3 regions of the Agromyces cerinus genome follow, and region 2 is predicted to be linked to each of the others. Evidence: predicted binding sites of a transcription regulator. Region 2 holds the regulator's gene; each other region holds the start of a gene.
What was found. The regulator LexA, encoded in region 2, represses DNA repair genes until DNA is damaged. The targets are predictions, from matches to a motif close to TCGAACANNTGTTCGA.
Positions count from the first base shown of each region.

Region 1 (2,258 bases), 380 kb from region 2:
GATGAAGGCAGCGGATGCCCCGGGCGCGACGATGCCCACGGAGGACTCGCCCGGGCCGCCCACGGCACCACCGGCGCCCGCCGCCCGAGCCGCCTGCTCGGCCGCGAACGGCCCGTCGGCGACCCCCACCCGAGCGCCCACCACGTCGAGTGCGGCGACGGTGTCGAGCAGGGCCCGCGCCGCGGCATCCTCACCGCCGTAGTACCTCGCCGGGCCGCGGGCCCGCATGGCGAGCGTGCCGGGGCGGATGAGCTGCACCCCGGGCACCGTCTCTTCGACCCGCCGCACGACCGGCTCGAAGACGCGCACATCGAGCGAGGCGTCGTAGTCGAGCAGGGCGAGCTCGGGGGAACGGTACTGCGCCTCGCGGAGCTTCAGCCCCCGCACCACGCCGTCGCGGCGCGCTGCGGCCGAGCAGGCGTAGATCTGCCCGCCCACGGTGAGGGCGACGGGTGCATCGGGATCGAGTCCCGATTCGCGGCAGGCCGCGAACACGGGCCAGTCGGGGCACCAGAGCACGATCGTGCGGGTGGGGTCGGCGTGCACGAGGTCGACCGCCATCAGACCGCCCGCCGAACGTACTCGTCGAGGCGCACCGGCTCGCCCAACGGCACCGGCTCGCCGGACGGTGCCGCCTCATCGGCCGCGACCCCGAATTCGAGTGAGCGCCCAGGCAGCCGGAGTCGCGAACGGCCTCGGCGCCCGAATTCTCCGCGCCCGCCCGCCGAGACGACGACGTCGCGGTCGCTGAGGTGCCCGTGTCCGAGTTCGAGCCCGTGCCAGTCGCTCGTCTCGACGCCGAGGCTCGCGTCGCTGCCCGGCCACTGGCCGGCCACGAGCAGCACGGTGCCGCGCTGCCTGAGCCGGGCGGTCAACCGCGACGCCTCGGCGGGGGAGACCCGGCCGACCGGCCGCACGGCGACCACGGGGATGACGTCGGCGAGCGCCGCGACCACGGCGAGCCACTGCCGCCCCGGGTCGGGCACGAGCGCGAGCCGTTCGAGGTCGATGCCGAACCGCGAGGCCGCCTCGACGCCGAACTCGGGCATGCCGGCCACCGCGACCCAACGGCCGCTCGCCGAGGGGCCGGCGAGCAGGGCCATGAGCAGGGTCGTCGACCCCTCGACCGAGACGACCGTGCCCTCGCGAAGGCTGCCGCCGGGCAGCACCTGCTCGAAGGCCGGATGCGTGGGCACCGTCTTCGACTCGAGCCGCGTCGCCTGCATGCCCCGGATGCGCGCCTGCAGCTCCTCGACGCGCGATGGCGCATCGGCCGGAGCGAGGGGAGCGGTCATGGTCATCCTCACAGTTTCGAACACATGTTCGAATACGGCAAGTCGGCAGTGCCGACCGTCCAGAACGTCGGATGACCTCGCGACAGACATCGGATGAGGGTGAAGGAACGCGAAAAAGAACATTCGCGCCGACTTCGGAAACCAGGCCCGGAAATGCGAAAAGGCCGGATCAGTAAACTGATCCGGCCTTCTCGACACAAGCGTGCGCGAGGGGGGACTTGAACCCCCACGCCCGTTAGGGCACTAGCACCTCAAGCTAGCGCGTCTGCCATTTCCGCCACCCGCGCTCGTGTCAGGCCGTTCCGATCACTCGGTGGCCCGAGAGAAGACATTAGCACGGTTTCAGAGGTGCCTTCGACCACGGTGGCCAACCACGGATGCCCCGGCTACCGTGAAGGGCATGGCCCCGTCTCCCACTGGCACCCCTTCCGATGCAGAACTCGACGAGACGGCGATCGTCGCGCGCGACCTGATCCGCTTCGACACCTCGAACTACGGCGAGGGCAGGGCCAACGGCGAGCGCGAGGCCGCCGAGTACGTCGAGGCGCGACTGGCAGCGCTCGGCCTCGCCCCGCAGCTCTTCGAACCCGAGCCGCGACGCACGAGCGTCGTCGCACGCGTGCCCGGCCGCGATTCGTCCAAGCCAGCCCTGGTCGTGCACGGCCACCTCGACGTCGTGCCGGCCGACGCCCGCAACTGGAGCGTCGACCCGTTCGCGGGCGAGGTGCGCGACGGCATGCTGTGGGGCCGCGGCGCCGTCGACATGAAGGACATGGACGCGATGATGCTGACCGCCCTCGGCGACATCATCGGCTCGGGCTCGCAGCCGGCGCGCGACCTCGTGGTCGCCTTCTTCGCCGACGAGGAGGCCGGGGGAGGCGCGGGCTCCGGATGGCTCGTCGACCACCACCCCGAGCTCTTCGAGGGCGCCACCGAGGCGATCAGCGAGGTCGGCGGCTACTC
Region 1 is NZ_JAFBCT010000001.1:1,392,772-1,395,029, forward strand. It holds gene JOE59_RS06350 (DNA polymerase Y family protein) at 1-561, opposite strand, end outside; gene imuA' (DnaE2-dependent mutagenesis accessory factor ImuA') at 561-1,295, opposite strand; tRNA gene JOE59_RS06360 (tRNA-Leu) at 1,499-1,582, opposite strand; gene JOE59_RS06365 (M20/M25/M40 family metallo-hydrolase) at 1,696-2,258, shown strand, end outside.
Region 1: a site for LexA is predicted at 1,312-1,327, ahead of imuA' (DnaE2-dependent mutagenesis accessory factor ImuA'). Genes of this name have one in related genera too.

Region 2 (2,258 bases):
GGGCGAGCGACGTCGTCGAGACACTCGAACCGCTGCTCGACGGGCCGCCCGACGTCGTCATGGGGCACTCGCTCGGCGGGCTCGTCGCAAGCCTCGTGGCCGACCGCCTCGCTCCTCGGGCCGCGATCTACATCGACCCGGCCTTCTCGTTCCCGAAGGGGGTCAAGGGGTGGGCCTTCAAGGCCTTCTTCGCCGTGGCGCCTCGGCCCCGGCGTTCGGCGCTCGTGCGCATGAACCCGAAGTGGAGTGCCGCCGACGTCGACATCGAACTCGCGACGCTGCGCGACTGGGACAAGCGCACGATCCTCGGCTTCACCGACACCCGGCCGCTCGTGCCGCCGGCCCGGCTCGTCGCCCCGACGCTCGTCGTGCTCGCCGAGAAGAGCCTGCTCATCACCGCGAAGGTCGCTCGTCAGCTACGACACCAGGGCATGACGGTCGAGACGGTGCAGGGCACCGGGCACACGGTGTTCCGCGACGACCACGCCGGCTTCATGGACGCCGTGCTCGGATGGCTGCGCGAGCTGTCTCCGCTGACGCCGGAGCAGGTGCCGGTCCGGGTGCACGCCGCCGCGTAGCGGGAGACATCCGCTCGCTCGCTGCCGCTGCCGGTGCGTGCGTCGGCTGCGTGCGTCGGTGTCAGACCGAGCGCAGCACAGCGACGATCTTGCCGAGCACCTCGGCGTGGTCGCCGACGATCGGTTCGAACGCGCTGTTGCGGGGGAGCAGCCAGGTGTGCCCGTCGCGCTGGCGGAACACCTTGACGGTGGCCTCGCCGTCGAGCATCGCCGCGACGATCTCGCCGTTCTCGGCGGTGCGCTGCGATCGCACGACGACCCAGTCGCCGTCGCAGATGGCGGCGTCGATCATGGAGTCGCCGACGACCTTCAACATGAACAGCTCGCCCTTGCCGACGAGCTGCCGGGGGAGCGGGAACACCTCGTCGACCTGCTGTTCGGCGGTGATCGGCACACCGGCCGCGATGCGCCCGACGAGGGGCACCATCGCCGCATCGCCGACCGGGGTCGGGTCGGACGATGTCGCCGGGCGGTCGGTGACGCCCGGCAGCTCGATGAGCACTTCGAGCGCACGCGGGCGGTTGGGGTCGCGCCGGAGGTAGCCGGCGAGTTCGAGCTGGTTGAGCTGGTGGGTCACGCTCGAGAGCGACGAGAGGCCGACAGCGTCGCCGATCTCGCGCATGCTCGGCGGGTAGCCGCGGCTCGAGACCGAACGCTGGATCATCTCGAGGATGGCGATCTGCTTCGCGCTCAGACTCTTGCGGCGGCGCGGCCTGCCGGCTGCCTGCACGTCGTCGATGTCGGTGCTCAACGTCTTCGCCCCTCGTAGCGGCCACGCGGCCGGATGTCGGTGGTGTCTGGTCGACTGTCTTCCAGACATTCGAAACTGTATCCGTCTCGCGTGCGTGCGGCAAACATCTGTTCGAGTGTGTCGGAGATCCGGTTTCCCGGGTTTCCGGAGTTTCATCCTTGCCATGTTCGAAATTCGAATGTATGTTCGGAACAGAGTTTCGCATCCGGTCCTCCCGGCCGAGGGCCGGATGCGACTCCTACAGGAGGTGTGACATGAGCGCAGCGATCGCAACGACCGGCTTCCAGCCCTCGCGGGCCCTCCCGCGTGAATCGGCTCGGAGCAACGACTCGACATCGAGCACGGTGGTGCGCACCCGCCTTCGGCTGACCCGCCGCGGTCGCATCGTCTTCACCGCGCTCGCGCCGCTTCCGCTCGTGATCTGGGCGTTCGTCGTGGTGCTCGGGTCGGGGACTGCCGCCGCCGATGTCGACTCCGTCGGTGCGGCCTTCGAGGCGGCATCCTTCGAATACGTGACCGTCGGCCAGGGCGACTCGCTCTGGGCGATCGCCGAATCGGTCGACCCCAGTGGCGACGTGCGCGAGGTCATCGAAGAGATCATCCGGCTCAACGGTCTCGACGACGCGGTCGTCGAGCCCGGGCAGCGGCTCGCGTTGCCGCTCGCCCCGTGACCGTCGGCGCGTGACGAGCGGCTGAAACACTCGGGCGAGCCTCGTTAGGCTTGCATGGTGACGAGTCTCGAAGACCTCCCCATCCGCGACGACCTCCGTGGTCGCACCCCGTACGGGGCACCGCAGCAGGCCGTGCCGGTCGCACTCAACGTCAACGAGAACACGCATCCGATTCCCGAGGCCGTCGCGCACGACATCGTCGCCCGCGTCGCCGCCGCGATCATGACGCTCAACCGCTATCCCGACCGTGAGTTCTCC
Region 2 is NZ_JAFBCT010000001.1:1,775,443-1,777,700, reverse strand. It holds gene JOE59_RS08265 (alpha/beta fold hydrolase) at 1-578, shown strand, start outside; gene lexA (transcriptional repressor LexA) at 640-1,317, opposite strand; gene JOE59_RS08255 (LysM peptidoglycan-binding domain-containing protein) at 1,584-2,000, shown strand; gene JOE59_RS08250 (histidinol-phosphate transaminase) at 2,055-2,258, shown strand, end outside.

Region 3 (2,258 bases), 1.2 Mb from region 2:
GCGCCTGCGTGTGCGATGGCGGCCGATTGCACGACGGCCAGGCGCAGCCGCCGTCACGCTCGACGAGTGCGAGCTTCTGCGCGGGCGTGAAGAGTCGGGCCGCGCGGCCGAGCTCGAGCGGTTCGGAGCGGTGATCGAGCAACAACGGGCTGATGCCGGCCGCCATCGCCAGCTCGCGTGCGGTCGCGACCGACACCGGCTGATCGATGCCGTCGATCGTGGCACGGCCTCGACCGGTGACGAGCGAGTCAGCGTCGATGCGCGCGACCACCGTGGCCTGTCTGAGCGCCGCGGGCGCCTGCTTCGCCCCGAGCGAGAGTCGAGCGATGTCGGCGAGGGCATCGGCATTCATCTGAGCGATCGTGCGCTGCTCGTCGAAGAGCTCATCGGGCTCACCGAGCACATCGGGCTCGCCATCGGCGCGGGCGTGCTCACCATCGGCCGATGCACCGAACCCGCGCTTCGCATCGCGTGCCCGGTGCAGCTCTGCGCTGACGAGCACCTCGACGGCGAGCTTGATCGGCGCACCGTTCGCCGGATCGAACGCACCCTGCAGTTGGATCATGCCGGCGCGATCCTCCCAGATGCGCAGGCCCCGCTGCGAACGCAGCTCGTCTTCGCGCGGCTTCACCCCGTCGGGGTCGAGTCGCGCCTGCAGCTGCTTGACCAGCCTGGTGAGCCCGTCGACGCCGACCAGCGGCGCCCGCTCGACGAGGAACCGCTCGGCGTCACCGAGTTCGATTCGGTCGGCGCGCACGGCGACGCCGTCGAGGAACCGACGGATCGTGTCGGCAGCATCGACGCACAGCGTGCCGTTCTCCAGACCGAAGGCCAGATGCGGATGCCGTGCCGGCAGCGTCTCGCCGGTGAACGATGCACGCGACGCGGTCGCCTCCCCAACTGCCACGAGCTTGGCCGCGTCGCTGAATCTGCCGCCCGTGACCGACGCGATCAGACGTGCAGGCGAGGCGTAGCCGTGGCGGCGCGCAACATCGTCATCGCCACCCATGCTGGCTCGCCTCGAGAGTTCAGCGGCGCACTTGGCCTGCAGCGCCTGCACACGACGCGACAGCTCGGCCAGCGACTCGGTCACCCGCACCAGCCCGTCGCCGCTCATGGAGCGAACGTCATGCTGCGCATCGATCGATTCGCCCGGCAACGCGTTCGCCCAATCGCCGTCGATCTCGGCGCACGCCGACCGCAACTCGGTGAGTGCGGCGGTCGCATCGGGCATGCCTCATTTTACCGCGGGAGAGACCCGAAATGGAAGGTATGTTCGAGAGAATCTTCTGAGAGTTCCGTGTAAATCGTAGAAACATACGAATCATTCGAGGCGTGTCCGCTACCCTCTCCCCATGGAACTCCATGCCGCCGCAGTAACGGTCGAGTCGGTATCGCGCACCTATGCCGCGAAGTTCGATCTGAACCGCACCGACGAATGGTTCATGCTCAAGCTGCAGGAGGAGGTCGGCGAACTCACTCAGGCATTCGTGGATCTGAAGGGCATGGGGCGCGACCGCGGCTTGAGCGAGGAGGAGAAGCGCGAGGCATTCGCGAACGAATGCGCCGACGTCCTCGCCCACCTGCTCCTCCTGGCTCGCAGCCAGGGCGTCGACCTCACCGCCGCGATCGAGGCGAAGTGGCTTCGCTGGACCGAGGCACCTACCCAGCCGTCATGATGCCGCCCGCGACCGCCGCTCCGGACGTCAGCCGAGTCGCACCAACCGCTCGAGCCACCCCGCAGCCGTCACCCCGTCGAACGGCGCCTCGCGCCGCTGCACCGCCGCCAGCACGGCATCTGCATCGGCACGCGCGCGCGCCACGACCTCGGGCGGGTAGCCGAACTCCACCGAGTGCTCGGCGAACTCGTCCTCGTCGTCGATGAACGCCGGTGCGCCCGTGCGCTCGACCACATCGAGGTCGAGATCGACGTAGGAGACCGTCGAGATCGCGGAGCCCGAGGCATCCGCTCGCCACTCGGGAACCGTCGCGACGTCGACGTAGATGCCGAGCCCCCGCGGATGCCCCGTGTTGAACGCGGCCGCCCAGCCCGCGCGCGGGAAGAGCGACACCGAGTCCCACGTCGCGGTGAACGCGTACCCCGGTCGAGCGAACCGGGTTCCCGCGGGGAACCCGACCCAGTCGCCGTGCGCGTCGGAGCCGAGCCAGCGCCCGTCGAACTCCCAGTGCGGCTGCTCGGGCCACTTCATCGCGCGCACGCGAACGAGTTCTCCGGGAGTGCGGGGGCGGTCGTCGGC
Region 3 is NZ_JAFBCT010000001.1:2,971,331-2,973,588, forward strand. It holds gene JOE59_RS13860 (HNH endonuclease signature motif containing protein) at 1-1,234, opposite strand, end outside; gene JOE59_RS13865 (pyrophosphohydrolase domain-containing protein) at 1,356-1,679, shown strand; gene JOE59_RS13870 (ribonuclease FAU-1 family protein) at 1,707-2,258, opposite strand, start outside.
Region 3: a site for LexA is predicted at 1,265-1,280, ahead of JOE59_RS13860 (HNH endonuclease signature motif containing protein). Genes of this name have one in related genera too.